DNA from 4 places in the Mesorhizobium sp. M0833 genome. Region 1 is predicted to be linked to each of the others. Evidence: predicted binding sites of a transcription regulator. Region 1 holds the regulator's gene; each other region holds the start of a gene.
What was found. Region 1 encodes PhoB, which activates phosphate uptake and scavenging genes when phosphate is short. Its sites were predicted from a motif close to TGTCATNNANCTGTCAT; they were not measured.

Region 1 (7,316 bases):
AATGGTGTTGCCCTTCATCACCTCGATCACCAAGGATGTCTTCGATACGGTGCCGGCGGTGCTGAAGGAATCGGCCTACGGCATCGGTTGCACGACCTGGGAAGTGACCCGGCGCGTGGTCATTCCCTATACCCGCATCGGCATCATGGGCGGCGTCATGCTTGGCCTCGGCCGGGCACTCGGCGAAACCATGGCGGTGACTTTCGTCATCGGCAACGCGCATCGCATCAGTGCCTCCCTGTTCGCACCGGGCACGACGATCTCGGCGACCATCGCCAATGAATTTACCGAGGCCGACGGCGACCTCTACACCTCCTCGCTGGTCGCGCTCGGCCTGATCCTGTTCGTCATCACCTTCCTGATCCTTGCCGCCGCCCGCTATATGCTGATGCGGATCGACGCCCGTACGGGAGCCTGACCAATGTCGACATCCTCATCGCTCCACAGCCGCCGCAAAGCCAGGAATTCGGTGATGATGGCGCTTTGCGTCGTCGCCGCCGGCATCGGACTTGCCTGGCTGGCGCTCATTCTCGGTGCGTTGGTCTATAAGGGCACAGCCGGGCTTTCGTTCGCGGTCTTCATCGAGATGACGCCACCACCGGGCGAAGCCGGCGGCCTGCTCAATGCCATCGCGGGCAGCCTGCTGATGACGATCATCGCCGTTGTCGTCGGCACGCCGATCGGCGTGCTGGCGGGAACCTACATGGCCGAGTATGGACGCTTTTCGCGCATCACCACCGTCGTCCGCTTCATCAACGACATCCTGTTGTCGGCGCCGTCGATCATCATCGGCTTGTTCGTCTATGAATTGATGGTGCGGCCAATGGGACATTTCTCGGCCATTGCCGGCGCCGTGGCGCTTGCCATCCTGGTCATTCCGGTGGTCGTGCGCACCACTGAAGACATGCTCAACCTGGTGCCGAACGCGTTGCGTGAAGCCGGTGCCGCGATCGGCGCGCCACGCTGGGTGGTGATCCGTTCGGTCGCCTACCGCGCCGCATTGTCCGGCATCGTCACCGGCATATTGCTGGCGATAGCACGCATTTCTGGCGAGACGGCGCCGCTGCTCTTCACCGCGCTCAACAACCAGTTCTGGAGCAGTAATATCAACGCGCCGATGGCCAGCCTGCCGGTGACCATCTTCCAGTTCGCTCTCAGCCCTTACGAGGAATGGCAGCAACTGGCGTGGACCGGCGCACTCATAATCACCCTGACGGTTCTGGGCTTGAGCATCCTCGCCCGCAGCCTTACCGGACGCAGAGAGGACAGATGACACAGATGTTGTCCCCGGACATGACGATGACCGAAACGGTCACCGAGAAGACGAAGATCGAGGTCAAGAACCTCAACTTCTACTACGGCCAGAGCAAGGCGCTGAAAGACATCAGCCTGTCGCTGCCCGAGCGCAGCGTCACGGCCTTCATCGGCCCTTCGGGTTGCGGGAAATCGACGCTGCTGCGCGTCTTCAACCGCATCTACGAGCTCTACCCGAAACAGACCGCCGAGGGCCAGGTGCTGCTTGACGGCAAGAACATTCTCGACCGGTCGCAGGATCTCAACCTCCTCAGGACAAAGATCGGCATGGTGTTCCAGAAGCCGACGCCGTTCCCGATGTCGATCTACGAGAACATAGCCTTCGGCGTCAGGCTCTACGAGAATCTCGGCAAGTCCGAGATGGACGGCCGCGTCGAGCAAGCGTTGAAGCGGGCCGCGCTGTGGAGCGAGGTCAAGGACAAGCTAAACGCCAGCGGCTTGAGCCTGTCCGGCGGCCAGCAGCAGCGGCTCTGCATTGCCCGCACCGTGGCAGTGAAGCCGGAAGTCATTCTCCTCGACGAACCGGCTTCGGCCCTCGACCCGCTGTCGACGGCCAAGATCGAGGAACTGATCGACGAATTGCAAGCCGACTACACGATCGTCATCGTCACCCACAATATGCAGCAAGCGGCGCGCGTGTCGCGCCAGACCGCCTTCATGTATCTGGGTGAACTGGTCGAGTTCGACCGGACCGAGAAGATATTCACGTCGCCCCGCGAGAAGCGCACGCAGGACTACATCACCGGCCGCTTCGGCTGAGCCGTTCCGATCATGCATATGAGGACAGGACCATGGGCGAACACACAGTCGCTTCTTTCGACGAGGATCTCGAGCAGATCAGCAAGCTGATCCGCGACATGGCCGACCTCGCCGGTTCGATGGTCGGCGGGGCGACCAAGGCCCTGTTGAATTCCGACAACGTGCTGGCGCAACGCGTCGTCTCCGACGACGCCATCATGGATGCGCGTCAACGCGAACTGGACGATCGCGCCATCACCCTGATCGCCAAGCGCCAGCCAATGGCTCACGATCTGCGCCATGTCGTCGGAGCGATCCGCATGGCCGGCGACCTCGAACGCATCGGCGACCTTGCCAAGAATATCGCCAAGCGTGTGAGCGCGGTCGGCCTCAGCGTCACGCCGCGCGACCTATCGCATTCCATCGATGCGATGGCGCAGCTAGTGCTCATCCAGGTGCAGGGCGTCATCGAGGAGTATGCTGCAGGCGATGCGGCCGCCTTGGCCAAGCTGCGCGCCGCCGACGAGCGTATCGACGTCAAATACACGTCCGTGTTCCGCGAGCTGTTAACCTACATGATGGAAGATCCGCGCAACATCACTGCTTGCACGCATCTGCTGTTCTGCGCCAAGAATCTCGAGCGGATCGGCGACCATGTCACCAACATCGCCGAAAATGCGTATTATGTGCTGACCGGCGAACAATTGCCGGTCAATCGTCCGAAGCAGGACGAAACGACAATGTCGGCGCCGGTGACATGATGGGGGTGCCCAGCCGATGATCGCACCACGCATAATGGTGGTGGAGGACGAGGAGCCGTTGGGCGTGCTGCTCCGCTACAATCTCGAATCCGAAGGCTACCAGGTCGAGGTGGTGACACGCGGCGACGAAGCCGAGATCCGTTTGCAGGAGAATGTGCCCGACCTTCTGGTGCTCGACTGGATGATACCGGCGGTTTCCGGCATCGAGCTCTGCCGCCGGTTGCGCGTGCGCCCCGAAACCGAGCGGCTGCCGATCATCATGCTGACCGCGCGCGGCGAGGAGAGCGATCGGGTGCGCGGTCTTTCGACCGGCGCCGACGACTATCTCGTCAAACCGTTTTCGACGCCGGAATTCATGGCCAGGGTCAAGGCGCTGCTGCGGCGCGCCAAGCCGGAAGTGCTGTCCAGCGTGCTGAAGGTCGGCGACATCGTGCTCGATCGCGAATCGCACAGGGTCTATCGCAAGAAGAGCGAGATCCGACTCGGGCCGACCGAATTCCGGCTGCTCGAGTTCATGATGCGGCATCCGGGCCGCGTCTTCTCGCGTAGCCAGTTGCTCGATAATGTCTGGGGCGAGACGATCTATATCGACGAACGCACCGTCGACGTCCATGTCGGGCGGCTGCGCAAAGCCGTCAATAACGGCCGCATGCCGGATGTCATCCGCACCATCCGCGGTGCCGGCTATGCGATCAGGGAAGATTGACCCGCCTGGTCAGGCGACGTTCTTTCTGACGCCGGGCCTCATTTGCGCGCCCGGCGCGAAAATCTCCTGGTCGACGAAGCTTAACGCCCGCATCGCGCAGCCTTCGCGGATCAGCGGCAATTCGTTCGGCTCGGTATCGAAGGAGATCGAGCCCGAGTGCTGGCCGCCGGCGGTCTGGGCGATTGCCTTGCGCAAGGCCGGCTCGATCAGATCGAAGGCAGCGGCACTGGCGCCGACCATCGCGACCGGTGCCGGATCGATCAGCGCGAACAGCGAGCCGAGACCGAAACCCAGCGCTTCGCCGGCCTTGCGGTAGGCCTCGCGTTCCGGCCCATCCTTCTCGCGCGCGCGGGCGGCCAGCGCGCGCATGTCGGCGTCGCTGACGTCGGCGATAGGTTCGCTGTCTTCGCTCATCTGCCTGGCGTTGCGCCAGATGGCATAGTTGCCGGCATAGGCTTCGATGCAGCCGCGCCGCCCGCAACGGCAGAGCGCGCCGCCCGGACGATGGATCATGTGGCCAAATTCGCCGCCCGAGGAATGCGTCCCGGTGAACAGTTCGCCCTTCAGCACAAGCCCCATACCGATGCCATGCGAAAGCAGGATGGCGATGAAGTCGTCGCGATAGCGATCCGGATTGCGCCAGCGCAAAGCCACCGCCATCATATTGCAGTCGTTCTCCACCGTGGCCGGGATGCCGAATTCGTCCTCCAGCATGTCGGCAAAGGCGATGTCCGTCTGCGGCGTGATCGGCGACCACAGCATGGCGCGTGCAGGGGAGTCGGTAATGCCCTGAATCGCCAGGGCGATGCGGGCGACACTGCGGACGTCAAGGTCTGGGTCCTCAAGCCGGCGCCGGACGATGGCCATGCATTCGCGGGTCAGCTCGTCGCGCGGCATGGTCAGCGTGTCCAGCCGGCGCTGTTCCTCGGCGACCACCTGTCCCGCATAGTCGATAATGGCGGCCGACAGGAAATTCAGTGACAACACCACGGTCAGCACCGCCGCCGCTTCCGGGTTGAGGGCGAGGCCGACCTGCGGACGACCGCGTTTCAACGAAACGGGCTCACTTGCCTTGCTCTCGGCGAGGATGCCTTCCCGTATCAGGTCGGAGGAGATCGCCGATATGGTCGAATGACTGAGGCCGGTGGTGGCTGCGATCTCCGTACGCGATGGCTGGCCAGCCCGGCGCACCGCCGAGATCACCATCGCCCGGTTGCGCCGGCGCAAATCGTCGTGGCGGATTCCGACGGACATCGTTTTGCTTTCCTCCCGGTTGCCGCGGCCGCTCATGAACCGGAAGCCGTCGGTAATGTCCGACAAATAGTGTCAGATGCGGCAAATAGTGTCAGATGCAGGTGGCGCTGTCATCGTTTATTCCGACGCTCGAAAAAACTCGCAGAGTCATCAAAATCCATCACAATCGATGTTGACAGCAGCCGGAGATCGGGCCAGTATTTTTTCGAGGCTCGAAAAAATTAGAGCTTCTAAGCTGGTCTTTGAGCCAATTGGTCACGCCGTACGCGGCGCAGGGAGGATATGATGAAGAAATTCACGACCGCCATTCTGGCGGGTGTCGCCATCACGCTGGCGCTGGGGTCGGTGGCGCAGGCGAAAGACAAGGTCATCGGCGTTTCCTGGTCGAACTTCCAGGAAGAGCGCTGGAAGACCGACGAGGCCGCAATGAAGGCGGCCATCGAGGCCGCCGGCGACAAGTATATTTCTGCCGACGCACAGTCCAACCCCGGCAAGCAGCTCACCGACGTCGAGAGCCTGATCTCGCAGGGTGCCAATGCGCTGATCATCCTCGCACAGGATGCCTCGGCCATCGGGCCGGCCGTGCAGAAGGCACTGGACGAAGGCATCCCGGTCGTCGGCTATGACCGGCTGATCGAGAACAAGGACGTGTTCTATCTGACCTTCGACAACAAGGAAGTCGGCCGCATGCAGGCCCGCGAAGTCTTCAAGGTGAAGCCGGAAGGCAATTACGTCTTCATCAAGGGTTCGGGTTCCGATCCGAATGCCGATTTCCTGTTTGCCGGTTCGATGGAGGTGCTGAAGGAGGCCATCGACAGCGGCAAGATCAAGAATGTCGGCGAGGCCTATACGGACGGCTGGCTGCCGGCCAACGCTCAGAAGAACATGGAACAGTTCCTGACCGCCAACGACAACAAGGTCGATGCCGTGGTCGCGGCCAATGACGGCACCGCCGGTGGCGTCGTCGCCGCGCTGACGGCGCAAGGGCTGGCCGGATCGGTTCCGGTCTCGGGCCAGGACGGCGACCACGCCGCACTGAACCGCATCGCGCTTGGCACACAGACCGTGTCGGTGTGGAAGGACGCGCGCGAGCTCGGTAAGAACGCCGCCGAGATCGCCTCGCAGCTTGCCGACGGCAAGCAGATGACCGACATTGCCGGCGTGAAGGATTTCACCACGCCCGGCGGCAACACGGTCAAGTCGCTGTTCCTGACTCCGGTCGCCATCACCAAGGATAACCTCAACGTCGTCATCGACGCCGGCTGGATCAAGAAAGAAGAGGTCTGCGCCGGTGTGGCGGCTGGCACTGTTGCGGTCTGCAACTGAGCCGACGTTTCCGAGAAGCCCGAACGCCGCGGCCGCTCGCCGCGGCGTTTTTTCAAAAAGAATTGTTTTTCCGCTTCCGGCGGATAACTTCTAGGCTGCTTCCGGCATCCGCGGCAGACGGCAACCCGGCGGGAGAAACATGATGACCGACACGACTTCCAACACGCCGGTCGACAGCACGGCAGACCGGGCGCGGGAATCCGAGCTCGGCATCGTTGCCCGGTTTCTCAAGGCAACCGAGATCGACACCCGTATGCCCGGCATGATCGGCGCGCTGTTGGTCATCTGGATCGGGCTGCATGTCGTTTCCAGCGTACGGCTCGGCGTCAATCCGTTCGACTTCGACAGCCGGACCTTCCTGACGCCACGCAATCTCTGGAACCTCTCGGTGCAGACTTCCGCCGTGGCCATAATGGCCGCCGGAATGGTGCTGGTTATCGTCATGCGCAATATCGACCTGTCGGTCGGTTCCGCCGAAGGCCTGATTGGCGTGGTCATGGGCTTTGCGCAGGTGCATTTCTTGGTGCGAATGATCGGTCTGCAACTCGGCAACCCCTGGATCTGGATCCTGGCGCTGGCCATTGGCCTGGCGCTCGGCCTTCTTATCGGAGCGTTCCAGGGATACATCATCGCTTATCTCGAGGTGCCGGCCTTCATCGTGACGCTGGGCGGCCTTCTGGTCTGGCGGGGTGCCGCATGGTGGGTCGCCAGCGGTCAGACGATTGCGCCGCTTGATGCCACGTTCCAGCTGATGGGCGGTGGGCCGGCGGGTTCGATCGGCGCGCGATGGAGCTGGATCGTCGGAATTATCGCGTGCCTGGCGGTTGTGTTCATGCTGCTCAACGGGCGGGTGCAGCGCAAGCGGTTCCGCTTTCCGTTGCGCCCGATCTGGGCCGAGACGTTCCTCGGTGTCCTCACCTGCGCTGTCATCATGGGCGCCATATGGCTCGCCAATTCCTATCCTTGGCCAGTCGGCATCGTGAACAGATACGCGGCGGCCAACAATATAACGGTTCCCGAAGGCGGGCTGTTCATCGCCCATGGCATCGCCATACCCGTGCTGATGGCTGTGGCCGTCGGGCTGATCATGACCTTCATCACCAAGCGTACCCGTTTCGGCCGCTATGTCTTCGCCATCGGCGGCAATCCGGAAGCCGCCAACCTTGCCGGTATCAACACGCGTTGGGTGACCATGAAGGTGTTCATGATCATGGGCG
Region 2 (7,316 bases), on a different contig from region 1:
GGGCATAGACGGTGTTGACGACCAGCAGGAAAAAGGTTGTCGGCGCAAGCAGCGGGAAGACGATGGTCCAGAAGCGCTTGGTTTCGCCGGCGCCGTCCATGGCCGCCGCTTCGATCAGCGTTTTCGGCACCGCCTGCAGGCCGGCGACGAAGAACAGGAAATTGTAGCTGATCTGCTTCCAGGCAGCCGCCGACACCAGCAGGATCATGGCGTGGGTGCCGTTGAGCAGTGGGTCCCAGGCAATGCCGAGGCTTCTCAGCAAATAGGCCAACGAGCCTATCGAAGGGTTGAACAGAAACAGCCACAGCATGCCGGCAATCGCGGGCGCCACAGCATAAGGCCATATCAACAGTGTGCGGTAGAGGCCTTTGCCGCGCACGGCCTTCTCGGCCATGACCGCGAGCAGCAGGGCCACAACCATGGCAACGATCGCGGTCGCAAGCGAGAACACCACCGTAACCTTGATCGAGTTGAGGTAGGCCGGATCGGCCAGCACCTTCCGGAAATTGGCAAACCAGACGAACCTGCTCTTCAGCCCGAACGGGTCTTGCCTGAGCATCGACTGGTAAAGCGCCTGACCGGCCGGCCAGTAGAAGAAAACCAGGGTGATGGCGAGCTGTGGCGCCACCAGCAGGTAGGGCAGGATCTTGTTGGGAAAGACGACGCGTGGAGACAGGCTGATTTCCCTCGCTATCCAGGCATCGCCCACGCGCGCTCGCGTGGGCGATATTCCAACCGACTGACCGAGACGATCTCGTTAGTTGTCCAGGGCTTCCTTGATCGCGGCGTTGCCGCGCGCGACCGCATTGTCGAGCGCCTGCTGGGCGGTTTGCTGGCCGGCCAGCATCTTCTCCAGCTCCTCGTTCTGGATATCGCGCACCTGCGGCAGATTCGGCAGGCGCACGCCCTTCGAATTGTCGGTCGGCGACTTGCCGATCATCTGCAGGATGGGTGTCTCGCGGCCGGGGTTCTTGTCATAGAAGCCTGATTTCTTGGTCGCCTCGTACGCGGCGAGCGTCACAGGCAGGTATCCCGACTTCTGGTGCAGGTATTCCTGCACATCAGTCTTGGACAGATAGGCAAAGAAGGCGGCAACGCCCTTGTATTCCTCGTCCGACTTGTTGCCGAACACCCATAGGCTGGCACCGCCCGGCGTCGTGTTCTGCGGAGCACCCTTGGCGTCACTGTCGTAGGGAAGCTGGCCGATGCCATAGTTCATGCCGGACTTGACGATATCGCCGAGGCCGCCCGACGATTCGGTGAAGATGCCGCATTCGCCGGCGAGGAATATCTGCTTGGCTTCGGAGGTGCGGCCGCCATATTTGAACGTGCCGTCCTTGGCCAGGTCGGCGAGCGCCTGGAAGTGGTTGACGAAAATCGGCGCATTGATCTTGAGTTCGATATCGCCGCCGGCCAGGCCGTTCTGCTGGGTGGCCCAAGGCACGTCATTCCACGCCGCGAAATTCTCCAGATGAATCCAGGTCAGCCAGGTCGAGGTATAGCCGCAAGAAGCGGCGCCGCTCGTTTTGATCTTCTTGGCGGCTTCCCAAACCTCGTTCCAGGTCTTGGGCGGATTGTTCACGTCGAGGCCTGCCTTCTGGAAGATGTCCTTGTTGTAGTAGAGGATCGGCGAGGAGGAGTTGTAGGGGAAGGACAGCATGGTGCCGTCCGGCTTGGAATAATAGCCGACGATGCCGGGCAGATACTGGCTCTTGTCGAAAGTCATCCCGGCGCCGGTCATCACATCGGCCACCGGCTTTATCGCACCCTCGGCCGCCATCATCACGCCGGTGCCGACGTCGAACACCTGGAGGATATCGGGCGCTTGCCCGGCACGAAAGGCAGCGATGCCGGCATTCAGCGTCTCCGGATAGGTGCCCTTGAACACCGGAACGAGCTCATATTCGCTCTGGCTGGCGTTGAAATCCTTGGAGATCTTGGCGACGACCTCGGCGTTGGCGCCGGTCATGGCGTGCCACCAGCTGATCTGCGTGACGGCGAAGGCGGAGGTGGTGGAAAGCAGGGTCACGGTGGCGGCGATACCGGCCGCAAAGCCGAAGAACTTCATGTTTCATCTCCCGTTTGTCATTGGCGAAAGGGGCACCTCCGCAAAGCCAATATGTGGCGCTGATGACAATCGGACAACGGTTTTGTTGCCGATCAATGAACTCCATTCCTTCCTAAAGTGCACTCGCTACCGAAACCGGGCGTCAGAAACGACATCACCGCCTTTTTTGGCGCAGCGGCATCGGTTTTCCCCCGAAAAGACCCGCCTCATGGCCTACGGGTTAACTATTCGTTAAAATCTCCAAGAGCTAATCCGTCACACCTCCCTGTTAGTTTTGACCGAGTGAACCAGGATGCTGACGGTCTATAATTGTATCGTAAATCAGCACGACCTGAGACTGGTTGCGCTCGCCGCACTCGTCTGTGGAATTTCTTGTTTCTCTGCGGTTAATCTCCTTAAGCATGTCGGCCGATCGACCGAGCGAAACCGGCTTGTCTGGCTGATGATCGCCGCGGCCTCGACCGGGTTCGGCATATGGGCGACGCATTTCATCGCCATGACCGCCTTTACGCCGGGAATACCGAACGCATACAATCCGGGATTATCCGCCTTTTCGCTTGCCGCCGCCGTCATCCTGACCGCGCTTGGGATGTGGGTCGCCACCTTGCGGCGCGGCATCGACCATTTCCTCGTCGGTGGCGCCATTCTCGGCGGCGCCATCGCGACGATGCACTACATCGGCATGGCCGCTTTCGAGGTCGAAGGCCGGGTCGTATGGAACCTGCTCCTTGTCGCGATATCGCTTCTGGCCGGCGTGACCCTTGCGGCACTGGCGCTCCTGGTCGTCTTGCGCCGCCCGTCAGCGCTCGCGACTCTCGGCGGCGCCGCGCTTTTGACGCTGGCCATTTGCAGCTTGCATTTCATCGCGATGGCCGCGGTGTCGATCATTCCGGATTCCTCGATTGAAATATCCGAACATTCCATCGAGCCCATTTCCCAGGCCTTTGCCGCAGCGGTCGCCAGCCTTGTAATCCTTGTGCTGTCAGGTGCCGCGCTGTGGATCGATCTGCGCTTTCGCCACCAGAAGCTCGAGGCCGAGCGCATGCACGATCTCGCCAATGCGGCGGTGGAAGGTCTGATCGTTTGCGATGGCACCCGCATCGTCAGTGCCAATGACAGTATGGCGAAGCTGACCGGAACAGCGACAGCCACCCTGAACACGATGCAACTCGGCGAGCTTTTCGACGGACAGAGCACAGCCGCTATGTCCGGCTTCGGCGAACAGGCGCAGGAAGCGACATTAAGGGGCAGCGACGGCGCGAGAATTCCTGTCGAGCTGATCGCCAGGAAGATCACCTACTGCGGCAGGCCTCATACGGTGCTTGCCGTTCGCGACATCCGTGAGCGCAAGAAGGCAGAAGAAGAGATCCTCCGCCTCGCGCATTTCGATCCGCTTACCGGGCTTGCCAATCGGCGGAGCTTTTCTTCCCGGCTGGAAGCGGAATTCGCCTCGATGGATCGTGGCGGCAAGGATGGATATCTGGCGCTCCTGCTGCTTGACCTCGACCGGTTCAAGCAAGTCAACGACCTCTACGGCCACAGCGCCGGTGACGCGATGCTGCAGAAGCTCGCGCACTGCATTTCCGGCATTCCGCGCCACGGACAGATGCTCGCGCGTCTCGGCGGCGACGAATTTGCCATCATAGCTCCGAACCTCCCCGACCCCCTGGCCGCAGGCCGGATAGCCGAGGACTTGCTGGCGGCGATCCGCGAGGAAAACAGGGTTTCGGTCGGCTCCGGCCTCGTCTCGGCCAGCATCGGCATCGCCTTCTTTCCGCTGGATGCCGAAGACCAGGCCGGCCTGATCAGCCACGCCGACACGGCACTCCATCGCGCCAAAACCGAAGGCAGGGACACTTACCGGTTTTTCGAGATAGCCATGGGCACCGCGGCCCGCGACAAGCGCGTGATGGAGCATGAATTGCGCCAGGCCATCGCCCGCAAGGAGTTCCACCTCGTCTACCAGCCTCAGAAGGAAATCCGCGGCGGCAGGATGATCGGCTTCGAAGCCCTGGTCCGGTGGCAGCACCCTGAGCGGGGTGATATTTCTCCGGCTGTTTTCATCCCCGTGGCCGAGGACAGTGGCGCGATCGCCCAGATCGGCGACTGGGTGCTGACGACGGCTTGTAACGATGCTGCTCGCTGGACAAATCCGCTGATGGTCGCCGTCAACGTCTCCGCCGTGCAGCTTCACAATCCGAACTTCAGCCGCAAGGTGCATGACGCACTGGCGAGGTCCGGCCTGGCACCCGGCAGGCTGGAACTGGAGATCACCGAAACAGCCCTGGTGAAGGATATGCCCCGCGCGCTGGCGGCGTTGAGGCAGGTCAAGGCGCTTGGCGTGCATGTAGCGATGGACGATTTTGGCACCGGCTACTCTTCGCTGTCCAACCTTAGCGCCTTTCCTTTCGACAAGATCAAGATCGACGGCTCGTTCATCAAATCGGTCGACAAGAACGCCCAGTTCGCGGCGATCGTCCGCGCCGTGCTGGGGCTTGGACGCGGTCTCGGCCTACCGGTCCTTGCGGAGGGCATCGAGACGCCGGGTGAATTGCAGTTCCTGGATGCCGAGGCTTGCGAGATCGGGCAAGGCTATTACCTCGGCAAACCGGCTCCGATCGAGACGTTCGGCGAACTGACGGGCGTGGCTGCTCCGGCAATCCGCACAGCCAGCCGACGCGGCGCAAGCATTGCCGTGCTCAAGCCGCGCCTGCGCACGGTCTGAGCCTATCCCGGCTGAAGCGCCGCCTCGACCAGACGCTTGGCATCCGGCCCCGACCATTCGGCCGGGCCGTTCATATGGGCGATGAGGCAGCCTTGCCCATCGATCAGCATGGTGACGGGCAGACCTAGCGCCAGGCCGCGCGTCTTGACGTCGTTGAACAGCGCCATCGTCGCATCGCGATAGTAGCCGAGCGACTTGACGCCGGTGTCCTCCAGGAATTTCTTCGGTTTGGCATCGTCGCCGGCATCGACGTTGACGGCAACAACCTGAAACGCATCGCTGCCCATCTCCTTCTGCAGCGCATCGAGCGCCGGCATTTCGGCGCGGCAAGGTGCACACCATGTCGCCCACAGATTGAGCAACACCGTCTTGCCGGCATGATCGGCGATCGTCGTCGGCTTCCCGTCGGGGCCGTTGAACGCAAGGCTTTTCAGCGATTGCGGCGGATCCGCTGGCAAAAGCGCGGCAACCTGGCCGGCAGCAGCGGCGGCGATCTTCTTGGCACGGTCGGTCTTGGCGACGCAGGCGGCGTCGTCCTTGCCGCCGCCGGCGGCCACTTGCGCGGGCGCCTTGTTGCCAGAACTGCTTTCCCTGACATATACCGCGACCGCGCCGGCCAGCATGCCCGCAACCAAAGCGGCGAGGATGAGACGCAAAGCCGGGAAGAATCTATTGCCGTCTGCCATTTTTGAAAAACTGCTCCGGAGCACGGGTTATAGCGATGAACGACAAGAAGGCCAGCAACCAGATGTGGGGCGGACGTTTTGCCTCGGGTCCGGCCGCAATCATGGAAGCGATCAACGCGTCGATCTCGTTCGACCGCAAACTCTATGCGCAGGATATTCGCGGCTCGATCGCCCATTGCCAGATGCTGGCGCAAACGGGCATTATTTCGGCGGCCGATCAAGAAAAAATCACTCACGGGCTGAACACGATCCTGGCAGAGATCGAGGCCGGCACATTCGAGTTCTCCACCAGGCTGGAAGACATCCACATGAATATCGAGGCCCGTCTGGCCGATTTGATCGGCCCCGCGGCTGGCCGCCTGCATACCGCCCGCTCGCGCAATGACCAGGTGGCGGTCGACCTCAGGCTGTGGGTCAAGGACGAGTGCTTTCGCGCCGCCGAGGCGCTGAAGGGCCTGATCGCGGCGTTCCTGGATCGGGCCGAGGAGCATGTGGCAACGGTGATGCCGGGCTTCACCCACATGCAGGCGGCGCAGCCGGTGACCTTCGGCCATCACTGCATGGCCTATGTCGAGATGTTTGCGCGCGACCTGTCTCGCGTCCGCGACGCGATTGAGCGTATGGATGAAAGCCCGCTCGGCGCTGCCGCCCTTGCCGGCACCAGCTTTCCGATTGACAGGCACGAGACAGCGAAGGCGCTTGGCTTCCGCGAGCCGATGCGCAATTCGCTCGACAGCGTTTCGGATCGCGATTTCGCGCTCGAGTTCCTGGGCGTAGCAGCGATCTGCGCGACGCATCTGTCGCGGCTGGCTGAAGAGATCATCATATGGTCGACGCCGCAATTCGGCTTCGTCAGGCTGTCGGATAGTTTCTCGACGGGTTCGTCGATCATGCCGCAGAAGAAGAATCCCGACGCTGCCGAACTGGTGCGCGGCAAGACCGGCCGCGTCACCGGGCACCTCGTCGGCTTGCTGACAGTAATGAAGGGCATGCCGCTGACCTATGGCAAGGACATGCAGGAAGACAAGGAATCCGTCTTCGACGCGGCCGAGACGCTCGACCTGATGCTGGCGGCAATGACCGGCATGGTGCACGACATGACGGTGAACACCGCGGCGATGAAAAAGGCGGCCGGCGCCGGCTATTCGACTGCGACCGACCTCGCCGACTGGCTGGTGCGCACGCTCGGCCTGCCGTTCCGCGAGGCGCACCATATCACTGGCCGGGCGGTGGCGCTGGCCGACGACAGGAAGATCGGGCTCGACAGGCTTTCGCTGGAGGATCTGCAGTCCATTCACCCCGGTATCAGCGCCGACGTGTTTTCGGTTCTTGCCGTGCAGAATTCTGTAAAGAGCCGCACGAGCTTCGGCGGCACCGCGCCGTCCGAGGTGCGCAAGCAGATCCGCTACTGGAAAAAGCGGCTCGCCAAGGCGTAAGACGCGGGGTGCAATGGCCGCAAAACTCGGCTAGAAGCGGCTGCGGGCAACAGTTTCGGACGGATGGCACGATGACCGGAAGCAGGATTTTGGTGACGCTGGCGCTGTTGGCAGCAATGGCCACCGTTGCGGCCTGCGGCAGGAAGGCTGCGCTCGATACGCCCTACGCGGCCGCCGTGCAGGCCCGCAAGGACGCCGAGAAGGCCAAGCAACCTTTGCCGCCGGAACCGGAAAAACCTGTTGAGGACAAGAAATTCATCCTCGACCCGCTGCTCTGATTTTTCGGACCAATCTCGTGAACCATTTCGACTACCGCGACGGCGCGCTGCATGCCGAGGACGTGGCGATATCAGACATCGCCGCCAGCGTCGGCACGCCGTTCTATTGTTATTCGACGGCGA
Region 3 (7,316 bases), on a different contig from region 1:
CGACGCCTACCGCCGTGTCGGTCCCGCGCCGTTCAAGGAGGCGCTCTATGCTGGCGAAGCCAAGGCCGCTTGACCGTATCGTCGACGTCGAGGCCGGCATCGCCGCCCAAGCGGCGGGTCTCGACGCGCTCTACGGCCATCTGAAGCCGCTGGAGATCATCGAGCGGTCGACCCGGGAATTCTTTCATGGCGATATCGCCGCCGTCTCGTCCTTTGGCGCGGATTCGGCGGTGCTGCTGCACATGATCGCCGAGATCGACCGCACGCTGCCGGTGATCTTTCTCGACACCGGCAAGCATTTCGAGGAGACGCTCGGCTATCGTGACGCGCTGGCCGCCGATTTCGGGCTGACCGATATCCGGGTGATCAGGCCCGACGATGCGGCGCTGGCAAGGATCGACCCGACCGGCAATCTGAACGAGACCGATACTGACGCCTGCTGCGACGTGCGCAAGGTCGAGCCGCTGGCGCGCGGCGTCGAGCCGTTCCGCGCCTGGTTCACCGGCCGCAAGCGCTTCCAGGCGGCGACCCGGGCAGCGCTCCCGGTGTTCGAGGCGGTCGGCTCGCGCATCCGCATCAATCCGCTGGCGCACTGGACGACATCGGACCAGGCCGGCTACATGCGCGCGCATGCGCTGCGTGAAAACCCGCTGGTCGCCTATGGCTATCTGTCGATCGGCTGCTTCCCATGCACGCAGCCGGTGCAACCGGGCGACGACGCGCGCAGCGGCCGCTGGGCCGGGCACGCCAAGACCGAATGCGGCATCCACTTGTCGGGTTTGGAAAGGTCGCTGACTGACGCCTCACTTTAGGGCATATTGATATTCAGCCGGCCTGCAAATGGCGGCTTCCTGCGCTTCCGGTGCTCGCGTACCAAAAGAGTACGCTCCGCTCCGGTTTTCGGAAGCCACGCAGTTTGGTCGCTTCGCGCCCGCCTTCGGCTCCGGCTCGGCCTGACCTGAATCTCAACGCACCCTGAGGTGTTTTGCACTTTAGACTCTTTGGACTTGGGAATTTTCTTGATGAGCGACTTGATAGCCGAAAACGCCACGCGGCTGTGGACACCGGATGGGTTCCGCGAGGACGAGTGGGTTCATGCCGAAAGCGCCGAGGCGCTGGTCGGCAATGGCCGTTTCATCCTGCCGTTGCAGGCGTTTCTCGGCCTCGATCCGGAGGTGCGGCGGTCGGCGAAGGAACGCATCGGCGTGCTGTTGCAGCCCGGCGACCAGCTCGACAAGATCGCCGGCCTGCTCGACCAGCTGTCACTGGTGGCGCTGGCCTTTCCGGTGTTCAATGACGGCCGCTCGTTCTCCAAGGGCGAATTGCTGCGCAGCCGTTACCACTTCACCGGCGCCATGCGCGCCACCGGGCAGGTGCTGATCGACCAGCTGCCGCATATGCTGCGCCTCGGCTTCGACGAATTCGAGATATTGCACCCGGTGCTGCTGAAGCGGCTTGAGCAAGGCCGCACAGGCGGACTGCCGCTGTTCTATCAGCCGGCGGTGAAGCCGGAGCCCAAAGGCCCGAAATATTCCTGGCGGCGGGTGCGCCCCGGCTGATCCGCCCCAGAGGGCCAGAAGCCTGTCTGGTCGGACCACATTCCCGATTCAGCCTTTTATTTTGCGCCTCTCCGCCTTAGGATAAGCCCATTATTTCGCGATCCGAATAAATGTGGCCACAAGGGAGGAACCGGGTATGGCTGGCAAGAAGATATTGATGCTCGTTGGCGAGTTCAGCGAGGAGTACGAGATTTTCGTCTTTGAACAGGCCATGCATGCGGTCGGCCACACGGTCCATGTCGTTTGCCCCGACAAAAAGGCCGGCGATATCCTGAAGACCTCGCTGCACGACTTCGAGAGCCACCAGACCTATACGGAAAAGCTCGGCCACGACTACATCCTCAACAAGACGTTTTCCGAGGTCAATCCCGCCGACTACGATGCCGTCTACGCGGCGGGCGGGCGCGGGCCGGAATATATCCGCATCGACAAACGCGTGCAGGCGCTGGTGCGGCATTTCCATGAGACGGGAAAGCCGATCTTCACCATCTGCCACGGCGTGCAGATCCTGATCGCAGTCGACGGCGTAGTGCGCGGCCGCGAAGTCGCGGCACTGCAATATTGCGAACCGGAAGTCACGCTGGCCGGCGGCATCTATATCGATGTTGCGCCGACCGGCGCCCATGTCGATGGCAATCTGGTGTCGGCCAAGGGCTGGCCGGGCCTTGCCGCCTTCATGCGCGAATGCCTGAAAGTGCTGGGCACCGAGATCCGCCAGGGCGAGATCCTGATGCGCGACCAACGCCAGGCGGCTTAAGCTCGGAATTTTGGAGCCTGCCGCACCCCTAACGCATGTCGCGCAAAAGTGTGTTCAGCGGTTTTGCGATAACGGCATGCATAAACAAGAACCTAAAGCGCGTCGCATGAGGCCGGTCGAGCGCGACGCGCTTTAGGTGCGGCGGTGCGCCTACACGGGGATCCGCGCTTCGCGGAACGATACCAGCTTGCTGCGGCTCTCGTCCCACAGCGCCAGCTTGACGCAGCGCAGGCTGTCGAGGAGTGTGACGCGGCCGATCTCACGCAGCTCCGGATAGTCCCTCAGCACTTCCGGAAGCCGGTAGCACGGCACCTTGGCCGAGAGGTGGTGCACGTGGTGGACGCCGATATTGCCGGTGATCCAGTTCAGCACCGGCGGCAGGTCGTAATAGGACGAACCGTGCAGGGCAGCGTGCTGGAATTCCCACTCTGAGTCCTTTGTCCACTCCGTCTCCTCGAACTGATGCTGGACATAGAACAGCCAGATGCCGGCCGATCCGGCGAGGATGACGATCGGCAGATGCACGACCAGGAACGCGCCGGGGCCAACGAACCAGATGAGCAGAGCGGCGATGACCGCGACGGCGAGGTTGGTGGACATCGACGACACCCAGGGTGTGAGGCCGCCCCGCATCATGCCCAAGGGCAGTCTCTGCTCGAACATGAAAATCCATATCGGGCCAAGGCCGAACATCACCAGCGGATGGCGATAGAGGCGATAGGCGAGCCGGCCTCGCCACGACAGTTGCCGATATTCAGCGACGGTCAGTGTCTTGATGTCGCCGGTGCCGCGCTCGTCGAGATTGCCGGCGCTGGCGTGATGGGTTGCGTGGGCGCGGCGCCAGCAATCGTAGGGCGTCAGCGTTAGCACGCCAAGCACACGGCCGATCCAGTCGTCGGCATAGCGATTGGCAAAGAAGGAGCCGTGACCGCAATCGTGCTGGATCATGAAGATCCGCACCAGAAAGCCGGCGGCCGGAAGGATGAGGACCAGACCCCACCAATGGCCATAGGCATAGGCGGCCGAGGACAGTGCCCACAGCGTGGCGAAGGGAATAAGGGTGATGGCGAGTTCGACGGCGCTGCGACGCCTGTCGGGCTTTTTATAGCGCGACAGGATTTTCAACCAGGCGCGCTTGCTGTTTGCCACAGCTTCGGGGGAAATCATGTTCATCATGAAACATAGGCGGAGCAGGGCGCTGCCGCAAGACGAAGATCACGCAAAGTTACTGCGGGTAAATGTCGCGCGATGCGACGAATTCCGGCCACAGTCGCCGGGCGCGTCGCCGGCAACGGCACCTATCGACGGCGTCCGCCTCCGACCATGTTGGTTTCGATGCCATCCAGGCGGTCGAGCAATTTCTTCAGACGGTCGGGAATATCCGTCTCCGTGCGGAATGCCGGCAGGGTGCGCAGGAAGCGCTTGGTGGTCTCATTGCCGAGCTGGCGCCGGATATCGAGGGCGAGCCCATCGCGCTTTTCGCCATTGGTGCGGGACATCTTCCAAAATCCTGTGTCGGCTTCGAAACTCTTCCAGGAGAGAAATGGTTCCCGCATTGTAGTAGCCTGGCAAGCAAAGCCGTCCGGTATGGTAAAGTTTGAATTAAACTCGAAAGGTTGCGCTGTCCGCCATCAAGCCGCGACAGCGGCTGCAGTAGCGCTTGCCCCTTGATTTTTGGCCGCTAAACCTCGATATCGGGCGCAAATCCACACCATTCGAAAATGACGGGAAACGGCGATGAGCGACCAGGCAAAAGACGAACGCGCGCCCGATGAAGCCGAGAAGACCGAGGCTGCCGCGGAGCCAAGGGAAAGCGGCGTCGACAGCGACTATGAAGCGCTTGTGCGGCTTCTGAAGGAAAACGAAGAGCTGAAGGATCGCGCGCTGCGCGTCGCGGCCGACATGGAGAATTTGCGCCGCCGCACCGCCCGCGACGTCCACGATGCGCGTGCCTATGCGGTTGCCAACTTTGCCCGCGACATGCTTTCAGTGTCAGACAATCTGCGCCGTGCTCTGGATGCCATCCCGGAGGAGGCCAAGGCTTCGGGCGATGCCGGTTTCAAGGCGCTGATCGACGGCGTCGAGATCACCGAGCGCGCCATGCTGTCGGCGCTGGAACGTCACGGCGTGAAGAAGCTTGAGCCTGAGGGCGAGAAATTCGATCCGAATTTCCACCAGGCGATGTTCGAGGTGCCCAATCCCGACGTACCGGCCAACACGGTCGTGCAGGTCGTGCAGCCCGGCTATTCGATCGGCGAGCGTGTGCTGCGGCCGGCCATGGTCGGCGTCGCCAAGGGCGGCCCCAAGCATGTGGCGAGCGAAGCGCCGGTGGAGCCGGGGCCGGTGAATGAGCAAGCTGAGAAGGATGCGTAGGTTAGGGGAGTAGGGGATCAGGGATTAACGCTACGTCGGATAAAGTAGAGCAATTGCCTACTCCGGCCGTTACCTTCTCTCCCCTACTGCCCTACTCAGGCAGCAAACCGCTGCGCTTCTCCGCCATAATAATTGACGTAGCGGGCACCGATCTCCTTGACCGGCATCACCACGAACACGTCGACCGTCGAGAATTCACGGTCGATGACGCAGCCGTCGCCGATGCGCGCGCCGACGCGCAGATAGCCCTTGACCAGCGGCGGCATCGCGGCGATCGCCGCCTTGGTGTTGACGGCCTCGATCGGCATCAGGTCCATGGAACAATAGCGCCCGGCGACGGCGCGCACGTCCCAGGATGAATTCGTCCGGCAGTGGTGGGCAAGATAGGTCAGCGCCTCCGCATGTGCCGCCGGCACGGTGCCGTGGAACGACGCGCATCCGGTCATCACGCCGATGCCGTAATGGTTGATATAGGCCCAGATGCCTTGCCACAGCGCCTCGATGGTGCGCTTCGAGCGGTATTCCGGCAGAACACAGGAGCGGCCGAGCTCGAGGAAACGCTGGCCGGGATGCCGCGCGATCAGCTTGGTCAGCTCGAATTCGCCTTCGGAATAGAAGCCGCCGGCCGCCGCGGCAATCTCCTGCCGCAGCAGGCGGTAGGTGCCGACGATGCGGCGATGCTCGGGGCCGGAAAGCGAAGTATCGAACACAAGCAGATGATCGCAGAGGGGATCGAAGCGATCGGCATCGCGGCGGTCCTGCATCTGGAACAGGTCCTTCCTGGCACCAAGCTCGTCGTAGAACACCCGGTAGCGCACTTCCTGCGCGGCAGCGATCTCGGCCTCGTTGCGGGCGAGCCGCACTTCGAGATTGCCGATGCGGCCGAGCGATGCGCCTTTTATGACGGCATCGGCGTTCCGGCCGACGAGCAAAGGCCCGCTGGCGTTCGGCCGAGCATCACATTCCGGCATGACTGTATGCACGAGTGATTCTCCTTCGAGCCATCCCTCTTGGCACGGGGATACGGTGTAGGTGCAACAGGATTGTGACAGTACCGTGATACGGCTCTGCGGGCAATACTTCGTCGGCTGGGTAATCTATCAACCGTCTATGTTGTGCCTCAGGCGGCCACTTGCCCCTCGACGGCATGAACCAGGGCATCGGGGTCGAGCGGCTTGGTGACGAAGCCGCTGGCACCGTGAGCGAGCACGGCATGGCGGGTCTTTTCCTGGCTGTCGGCCGACAGCACCATGATCGGCACCGGCGGCACCGCGGTCTCCTCCTCATGGCGGCGGATGGCGGCGATGGCGTCCAGGCCGTCCATGACAGGCATGTGCAAGTCCATCAGCACCACGTCGTAGCGGTGCTTGTGGCCGGTGCTGATGACCGCCTCGACCGCGGCCTTGCCGTTGCCGACCACTTTCACGCGATGCCCGGCCTTCAGCAGCGTGGCGCGGGCCAGCATGGCATTGATGTCGTTGTCCTCGGCGATCAGCACCGACAGGCCCTGCTGGCGGGCGCCAATGGCATGCCCGGCCTGCGCGCCGCGCCTTTGCAGTTGCGGCTCGGCGATGACCGGTGCATGGCTGGTCAAAAGCACGCGCAGCAGTGTCTCGCCGCGCACCGGCCTCGCCAGGAAGGTGGCGTAACCATTGGCACGGAACTCGCCAAGCATGCCGCGGTCGGTCGGCGCGATCAGCGTCACTGCCTCGCACTCGGCAAATCCGCTCTGGCGCAGGCGCCTGAGCAGCCTGCCGTCGCTTTGCTCCATGGCAGCATCGATCAGCAGCACGTCACAGCCCTCGGCGAAAGCGGTGGCCTGGGCGGCGGCGGTGGCCAGATCGACCGTGCCGCCATTGGCGCGAATGGTGCGGGCGATGGCTTCGGCCTCGACCGGGTTCTTCGACACGATCACCGCATGCCGGCCCGACAGCGGGTTCTCGCGGATCTGCGGCGCCTCGACGGCGGAAATAGCGGGAATCTCGAAGACGAATTCAGATCCCTGGCCAAGGCGGCTCGAAACAGAGATGGTGCCGCCCATGGCGGTCACCAGGCGCTTGGAAATGGCAAGACCGAGGCCGGCACCGCCATGCGCACGGGTCGAGGTGCCGTCAGCCTGTTCAAAGTCCTCGAAGATGCGCTCCATGTCCTCCTCGCGCAGACCGGGGCCGGTGTCGGTGATGGTGAAGCGGATGCGGTCGGTGGTTTCGGTGCGGACGCGGGCGATGCTTGCCAGGACACCGCCGCTGTCGGTGAACTTGACGGCGTTGCCGATGAGGTTGAGCAGCACCTGCCTGACCCTGCCGGGGTCGGCGGTGATCAACTGCGGCACGTCGGGTTCGACATGACAGCCGAGGCCGATATCCTTGGCAAAAGCGCGCGCCGCCAAAAGCTCGACGACATTGTCGGCGATCTCACGCACCGACATCGGCTGCGGTTCGGGATCGAAGCGGCCTGCCTCGATCTTGGAGTAGTCGAGCAGGTCCTCGATCAGCGCCAGCAGCGCGCTGGCCGAGGTCGAGATGGCGCCGACATAGGTCCGCTGCTCGGGTGAAAGGCTGGTGTCGGCGAGAAGCCGGGCCATGCCCATGATGCCGTTCATCGGCGTGCGGATCTCGTGGCTGACG
Region 4 (7,316 bases), on a different contig from region 1:
ACCTTGCGGTGGCACGTCTGCTGTCGCAACGCATGATGGTGATGAAGGACGGCCGCGTCGTCGAAAGCGGCCTCACCGACCGCGTCCTCGACGATCCGCGCGCCCCTTATACCCAGCTGCTTGTCTCCTCGATTCTGCAGGTGTGACGATGATTGCTCCGGCGTACCCCCCTCTGGCCTTCCGGCCATCTCCCCCTCAAGGGGGGAGATCAGCAGCTTTTATGTCGCGCCCGTTCTGCGACACAGGAGAATGGCGAAACCGAATGCGACAGCCAATCTCCCCCCCTGAGGGGGAGATGGCCGGCAGGCCAGAGGGGGGTGTTGGCCCGCAGACGAATGACGATTGGAGAACCCTCTGATGGCAACCCCGCTCGTTGTCTCCGACGTCGCCAAAAGCTTCACCATGCATCTGCGCGACGGCATCAAACTGCCGGTGGTCACCGGCGTCTCGTTCGCGATCAGGGCCGGCGAATGCTCGGTGCTCGGCGGCCCGTCCGGCGCCGGCAAGAGCTCGATCCTGAAAATGCTCTACGGCAATTATGCCGCCGACGAAGGCCAGATCATCGTCCAGCACGAGGGCGGGCTGATCGATCTCGCAACTGCCAGCCCGCGCACCGTGCTTGCCGTGCGCCGGCTTACCATCGGCTATGTCAGCCAGTTCCTGCGCACCGTGCCGCGTGTCTCGGCGCTCGATGTCGTCGCCGAGCCGCTGGTCGAGCGCGGCGAGGAGCGTGAGGTCGCGCGCGGCAAGGCACGTGCCTTGCTGGCGCAGCTGAACCTGCCGGAAAAACTCTGGGCGCTGCCGCCGGCGACGTTCTCCGGCGGCGAACAGCAGCGCGTCAACATCGCGCGCGGCTTCATCACCGAGCATCCGATCCTGCTGCTCGACGAGCCGACCGCTTCGCTCGACGCCAGAAACCGCGACGTGGTGATTTCCCTGATCGCCGCCAAGAAGGCCGCGGGCGTCGCTTTGCTCGGCATCTTCCACGACCACGACGTGCGCGAGGCGGTGGCCAACCGTATCATCGACGTGACCGCCTTCGCCGCCGGGAAAATCGCCGCATGACCAGGAAACTGTCGGAGGCACCGCTGATCCACGAGACGGCGCAAGTCGAGAACTCGACGCTTGGCCGCTGGACCGAGATCGCCGAGCGCTGCCGGATTTCGGAAAGTGCGTTGGGCGACTATTCCCACATGATGCAAGACTGCGGCGTCTGGTGCGCGACGATCGGCAAATTCGCCAACATCGCCGCCAATGTGCGCATCAACGCCACCAACCACCCGACCTGGCGGCCGACGCTGCACCATTTCACCTATCGCGCCTCGGACTATTGGGACGACGCCGAGCACGAGAGCGAATTCTTCGCCCAGCGCCGCGCCAAGCGCGTCACCATCGGCCACGACACCTGGCTCGGCCACGGCTCGACTGTCCTGCCCGGCATCACCGTCGGTGACGGCGCGGCGGTCGGCGCCGGCGCGGTGGTGTCGAAGGACGTCGCGCCCTACACCATCGTCGCCGGCGTACCGGCCAAGCCGATCCGCGAACGCTTCGACCGCCGCACCGCGGAGCGCTACCAGGCGCTCGCCTGGTGGGACTGGGACCACGCTCGGCTGCGCGCCGCGCTCGAGGATTTTCGGGAACTGTCGGCGGAGGCCTTCCTGGAGAAGTATGGCGGCTAAGGGTCGTGAAATGGTGAATGGGGGCAGCGGACAGGTTTCGAGGCTCAGGAAAGCCTTTCTTGTCACCATTCACCATTCGAGCCTCTCGTGCTGGATTGGCCGCGCCGCTCCAGGCTGTGGGCAGTAACAAAACTGACATCGTTCCGACACCGCAGGTTCATGCGGCTGCGCTAGCGAGGGTCAACAGACCTTCAATTGCGATTGGACTGGAGCCTGCACCATGTCAGCTACGCTCGAAATCCGCGGCGTCACCCGCCGGTTCGGCAAGAACACCGCCGTCAGCAATGTCGACATCGCGATCCCGCACGGTCAGATGGTCGGCATCATCGGCCGTTCCGGCGCCGGCAAATCGACGCTTCTGCGCATGATCAACCGCCTCATCGATCCCAGCCAGGGATCCATCCTGTTCGACGGCGTCGAAGTCTCCGGGTTGCGCGGCTCGCCGCTCCGGCGATGGCAGCGCGACTGCGCCATGATCTTCCAGCAGTTCAATCTGGTGCCGCGCCTGGACGTGCTGACCAATGTGCTGCTCGGCCGGCTCAACCACCGCTCGACGCTGTCCAACCTGTTCGGCATGTTCTCGCGCAGTGAATGCGCCGAGGCTGTTGCCGCCCTTGAGCGTCTCGACATCGCCCGCACCGTACTGCAGCCCGCCGGCACGCTTTCCGGCGGCCAGCAGCAGCGCGTTGCTATTGCGCGTGCCATGATGCAGCAGCCGAAGGTGCTGTTGGCGGACGAGCCGATCGCCTCGCTCGATCCGCTCAACGCCAAGGTGGTGATGGATTCGCTGCAGGACATCAATTTGCGCGAAGGCATCACCGTCATCACAAATCTGCATACGCTTGATACGGCCCGCAACTATTGCAACCGTATCATCGGCATGGCCGCCGGCAAGGTTGTCTTCGACGGCCCGCCCGAAGACCTCAACCGCGAGGCCGTGCGCATGGTCTACGGCGCCGACAGCAATGGCGGCGAAATCTCCGAGGCCATCACCTCGACCAGCGTCGCCATCAAACAGAAAATCGCGGCATCCGCCGGACCGCTCGAGCCCGTATTCCCTGGCTACTGAGAACGGCCTGATCGCCCGCCCGCGTCAAAGGCACTCGTCAAAAGTTCGAACGCTCCGGCGCGAAGCCGGAACCAACAGGAGAGAGATAATGTTCAGGAAGATGGTTTTTGGCGCGGTTTCATTGCTCGCCATCGCAACAAGTGCCGCTCACGCCCAGGATATCAAGGAATTCCGCATCGGCATCCTTGGTGGTGAAAATGAAGCGGACCGGCTGCGCAACTTTCAGTGCCTCGCCGATCACCTGAAGTCCGAATTCGGCTTCGAGAAGGTCTCGCTGTTCCCGGCCGCCGACTATGACGGCGTGATCCAGGGCCTGCTCGGCGGCACCCTCGATTTCGCCGAGCTTGGCGCGTCAGGCTATGCCAGCGTCTACCTCAAGGATCCGAACGCCGTGACCCCGATCCTCACCACCCAGCAGACCGACGGCGCGACCGGCTATTATTCGATCGGGCTCGCTCTGAAGTCGTCCGGCATCACCGACATCAAATCGGCCAAGGGCAAAAAGCTCGGCTATGCCGACCCGGATTCGACCTCGGGCTACCTGATCCCGCTGACCCAGATCCCGAAGGACACCGGCGCTTCGAACGAAACCTTCTTCGCCTCGACACAGTTCAATGGCGGCCATGAGAACAACCTTCTCGCCGTCCGCGACGGCAAGGTCGACGTGGCGGTTGACGATTCTTCGGGCATCGGCGACTTCAAGAACGGCTACACCTCCGGCACCTTCCACAAGGAAGTCGCCAAGGGCGCCGTCGACCCCAACGACTTCGTCGAAGTCTGGCGCTCCGGCCTGATCCCGAACGGCCCGCTGGTCGTGCGCACCGCGCTCGGTGGCGATATGAGCGCCAAGCTCGCCAACTTCTTCACCAGTCTGCCGGCCAAGGACAAGCCTTGCTTCGAGGCCATCGAAGGCGGCGATTTCACCGGCTACGTTCCGGTGAAGCCCGACTTCTACAGCGTCATCGTCGAAGCCCGCAAAGCCGCGATCGGCGGCTGAATGCAGTTGCAAAGGGCGGCCTTACCAGCGCCGCCCTTTTTGCATGCCCGATCATGACCATCTCAGCCACGATCCGTTCAGACGCGACCCGGCGGACAGCCGACTCCTGGCGACGGCAGACGTCCTTGCGCCGGTTCTACACGGCGCTCGGCATCGGTTTGCTGCTTATCGCCATGTGCACAGCCATGTGGTTTGCCGACGAGGCCAATGCCGGACATTTCTTCGATCGGCTGCCGCACATACTGGATTTCCTTAGCTGGCTTGTTCCCAAAGACTGGAACGACGTCTGGCGGGCGCTGTTCGACATCGCATCGCCGCACGACAAGGGCAGCCAGGAGTTCAACTTCCCGCTTGGCCGCGTCTATCTCTGGGGCGGTTTTTACCTACCCGAATATTTCGAGCTGATGCTCACCACGCTCAACGTGGCGCTGGTTTCCACTTTCATCGGCTTCGTCTTTGCGGTGCCGTTCTCGTTCATCGCCGCGCGCAATTTGACACCCAGTCCGGTGCTCAGGCTCGTCGTCAAGCGCTTCATGGAACTGCTTCGCGCCTTCCCCGAGATCGTCATTGCCGGCCTGTTCGCAGCCATCCTCTCGACTGGCCCGGTCGCGGCCATCATCGCCATCGGCCTGCATTCGATCGGCGCCCTCGGTAAGCTCTTTTACGAGATCAACGAAAACATCGACATGCGCGCCGATGAAGGCCTGCGCGCGGTCGGCGCCAACTGGTTCGAGCGCGTGCGCTTCGCCGGCCTGCCACAGGTGCTGCCCAATTTCATGTCCTACGCGCTGCTCAGGATCGAGATCAATGTCCGTATCTCGACCATCATCGGCGCGGTCGGCGGAGGCGGCATCGGCGAGGAGCTGAAGCTCTCCATCTCACGCGGCTTTGGCGCCAAGACGCTGGCACTGGTGCTGCTGTTGTTTACCACCATCTTCCTCGTCGACCAGTTCTCCGCCTGGCTTCGTCGCAAGCTCGTCGGCGAGCAGGCATTTATGATGAGCGCCTGACCATGATCCAAAAAGTGGATTCCGGTTTTTGGAAAAGATCTTGGCAAATCAACAAGAAGACTGCCCATGACCGCGATGACCGCCGATGAGATGCAGGCGATAGAGGAGCGCTTTCCCCAAGTGTTCCGACGGCCCTTGTACAAACGCTTCGGCCCGCTGGTGCTGTTCGCCGGCATCCTGCTCTACCTCGTCTATGCCTTGTGGTTCTTCAGCCTGCCGCAAGTGTTGAGGCAATCGCACTGGGAGCGCCTGCCGCTCTTCCTGACGCAATGGATCAGCTACGATCTGCAGCCGGAATTCCGTCTCGATCAGCCTCAGATCACACCCAAATACCCACGTTTTTCTGCACTTGGCGAAGACCCGCATCCCGACTGGGTCATCGCCAATGCCAACGGCTCCTACACCGTTCTGATCGACGGCCGAGCCAAATCCGTCACCTTCGACAAGGCCGAGGCAACGCTTGTCGCCAATGGCCAGGCGGTGCCGGTGTCGTTGACCAGCGGCAAGCCGGTGATAACCGGCCCGGTGCCGGACTGGATCACCGCGCATGACGATGAAATCGTCGCCCGGATGGGCTTTGCCGGCGAGGTTCGCATAACCGTCGATCGCGTCAAGGTCCGCAAGCGCTTTCTCGGCTGGGCGAATTTCGTCTTCGACACACGCTCGCCCTTCTTCGGCAAATCGCCCGGCGAGGTGGTCTCGTTGCTGATGTCCGGACCCCAGCTCAAGCCGGGCACATCGAACATTGCGCTGGCCGCCGATAATATCTGGAACAACGCCCAGTGGCAGCATGGCGACGTCTGGACGAAGCTGTTCCAGACCATCGTCATGGCATTTCTCGGCACCTTGCTCGGCGGCATCGTTGCCTTCCCGCTCGCCTTTTTCGCCGCCCGCAACATCACCCCGAGCGGCCTGCTTAGCCAGATGCTCAAGCGCTTCTTCGATTTCATGCGATCGGTCGACATGCTGATCTGGGCGCTGTTCTTCACCCGCGCCTTCGGCCCCGGCCCTCTGGCCGGCAGCGCCGCGATCTTCTTCACCGAGATCGGCACGCTCGGCAAAGTCTATTCGGAAGGCCTCGAGAACATCGACGACAAGCCGCGCGAGGGCATCCAGTCGACCGGCGCCAACGGCTTGCTGGTGCAGCGCTATGGCGTGCTGCCGGAAGTGATCCCGGTCTTCATCAGCCAGACACTCTATCAGTGGGAATCCAACACCAGGGGCGCGACGATCATCGGCGCCGTCGGTGCCGGTGGCATCGGCCTGAAGCTTTGGGAAGCGATGCGCACCAACTCCAACTGGGCCAATGTCTTCTACATGGTGCTCTTGGTCCTGCTCGTCGTTTTCATCTTCGACAACATTTCCAATTTGCTGCGCCGCCGGCTGAGCAGGACGATCCACGACTACAACAGGATCCAGGCTGAGCAGGGGTGACGGGTGCGGCATCGGGCTGGCCGATCGCTATGCAGCTTTCCTCCACCCGTTCTTAATGTGCCTGTAGCCGTCGCGGTAGACAGCTTCCGGGCCTTCGGAAAAGTCGCGCCACACCTTGGTGGCCGCGGCCAAGTCCTTCAGCGAACGCCCGAACGCCTCGATCGTCAGCCAATCGTCGTAGCCGCTCTTGCGGATGGCGGAGAAAGTCTCCTTCCAGGGAATATGGCCACGGCCCGGCACCCCGCGATCGTTCTCCGAAATGTGGATATGGACGATGTTGTTGCGGTTGCGCGTATAGGCGCCGATCGGGTCGGCTTCTTCGATGTTGGCATGGAAGGTGTCGTACATCGCCTTGATGTGCGGCCGGTCGATCGCGTCGATATGCTCCGACAAATCGTCCATCGTGTTGAGCAGGTAGCATTCGAAGCGGTTGAGCGCCTCCAGCCCGATGGTGACGCTCTTGTTGCCGGCATAGTCGCCAATGGCGCGTTGCGAAGCGATCGAACGTTTTTTCTCGGCCGCTGTCGGCCCGCTGCCGGAGAAGGCCCCGAGTGTCGAATGGAGCGGGCCGCTCAATGTGTTCGCGCCAAGCGCCTGAGCGCAGTCGATCGCCGATTTCATGTAGTCGATACCGGCCTTGCGCGTCGAGGCATCCGGCGAGATCAGGTTCATCGCCGGATCGCCCATCGCCGAGACGGCGGTGCGTTGCAGCCCGATACGGTCGAGCAGTTCGCCGAGTTTCCTGTAGTTGTCCGGCGTGCCGGAGAAGACCGGTATTTCGACGCCGTCGAAGCCGGTCGCCTTGATGTCCCTCAACAACGGCTCGTGTTTTTTCGAGACACTGGTCGTCCACAACAACATGCACATGCCGATTTTCATCGACGCCCCTCCCTTCATTCGCTCGATCGCCGGAGGGGTGATGAGATTCAGATCAGGCCGAGCCAAAAATGGTGGGTTCCGAGAACCGGAGCGGAGCGTGCTTTTGGTACATGAGCACCGGAAGCGCAGGAAACTGCCATTTGCAGGCCGGTCTCACCTGACTATCACCACCACCCTTCAGAGCTTCGTCCACGCCCCATTCTTCTTCGACGACTTCACGCAGGCCTCGATGAAGGCCATGCCCTCGA

Region 2: a site for PhoB is predicted at 2,131-2,147, ahead of ugpB (sn-glycerol-3-phosphate ABC transporter substrate-binding protein UgpB). Genes of this name have one in related genera too.
Region 3: a site for PhoB is predicted at 5,724-5,740, ahead of olsB (l-ornithine N(alpha)-acyltransferase). Genes of this name have one in related genera too.
Region 4: a site for PhoB is predicted at 1,802-1,818, ahead of phnC (phosphonate ABC transporter ATP-binding protein). Genes of this name have one in related genera too.

The regions. Positions count from the first base shown of each region.
Region 1 covers NZ_JAMYOQ010000002.1:29,084-36,399, reverse strand. The annotation lists gene pstC (phosphate ABC transporter permease subunit PstC) at 1-418, shown strand, start outside; gene pstA (phosphate ABC transporter permease PstA) at 422-1,273, shown strand; gene pstB (phosphate ABC transporter ATP-binding protein PstB) at 1,270-2,073, shown strand; gene phoU (phosphate signaling complex protein PhoU) at 2,106-2,813, shown strand; gene phoB (phosphate regulon transcriptional regulator PhoB) at 2,830-3,519, shown strand; gene NKH98_RS02235 (ROK family protein) at 3,529-4,773, opposite strand; gene xylF (D-xylose ABC transporter substrate-binding protein) at 5,059-6,099, shown strand; gene NKH98_RS02225 (sugar ABC transporter permease) at 6,242-7,316, shown strand, end outside.
Region 2 covers NZ_JAMYOQ010000014.1:63,610-70,925, reverse strand. The annotation lists gene ugpA (sn-glycerol-3-phosphate ABC transporter permease UgpA) at 1-676, opposite strand, end outside; gene ugpB (sn-glycerol-3-phosphate ABC transporter substrate-binding protein UgpB) at 758-2,068, opposite strand; gene NKH98_RS17625 (bifunctional diguanylate cyclase/phosphodiesterase) at 2,361-4,793, shown strand; gene tlpA (thiol:disulfide interchange protein TlpA) at 4,796-5,479, opposite strand; gene argH (argininosuccinate lyase) at 5,515-6,915, shown strand; gene NKH98_RS17610 (hypothetical protein) at 6,987-7,193, shown strand; gene lysA (diaminopimelate decarboxylase) at 7,211-7,316, shown strand, end outside.
Region 3 covers NZ_JAMYOQ010000003.1:268,826-276,141, reverse strand. The annotation lists gene NKH98_RS05440 (nitrite/sulfite reductase) at 1-73, shown strand, start outside; gene NKH98_RS05435 (phosphoadenylyl-sulfate reductase) at 48-812, shown strand; gene NKH98_RS05430 (DUF934 domain-containing protein) at 1,023-1,559, shown strand; gene NKH98_RS05425 (DJ-1/PfpI family protein) at 1,696-2,316, shown strand; gene NKH98_RS05420 (fatty acid desaturase) at 2,467-3,489, opposite strand; gene NKH98_RS05415 (hypothetical protein) at 3,615-3,815, opposite strand; gene grpE (nucleotide exchange factor GrpE) at 4,054-4,689, shown strand; gene olsB (l-ornithine N(alpha)-acyltransferase) at 4,785-5,660, opposite strand; gene NKH98_RS05400 (hybrid sensor histidine kinase/response regulator) at 5,810-7,316, opposite strand, start outside.
Region 4 covers NZ_JAMYOQ010000003.1:327,893-335,208, forward strand. The annotation lists gene phnK (phosphonate C-P lyase system protein PhnK) at 1-146, shown strand, start outside; gene phnL (phosphonate C-P lyase system protein PhnL) at 358-1,065, shown strand; gene NKH98_RS05680 (DapH/DapD/GlmU-related protein) at 1,062-1,679, shown strand; gene phnC (phosphonate ABC transporter ATP-binding protein) at 1,900-2,748, shown strand; gene phnD (phosphonate ABC transporter substrate-binding protein) at 2,837-3,745, shown strand; gene phnE (phosphonate ABC transporter, permease protein PhnE) at 3,799-4,755, shown strand; gene phnE (phosphonate ABC transporter, permease protein PhnE) at 4,822-6,189, shown strand; gene NKH98_RS05705 (sugar phosphate isomerase/epimerase family protein) at 6,217-7,068, opposite strand; gene NKH98_RS05710 (Gfo/Idh/MocA family protein) at 7,246-7,316, opposite strand, start outside.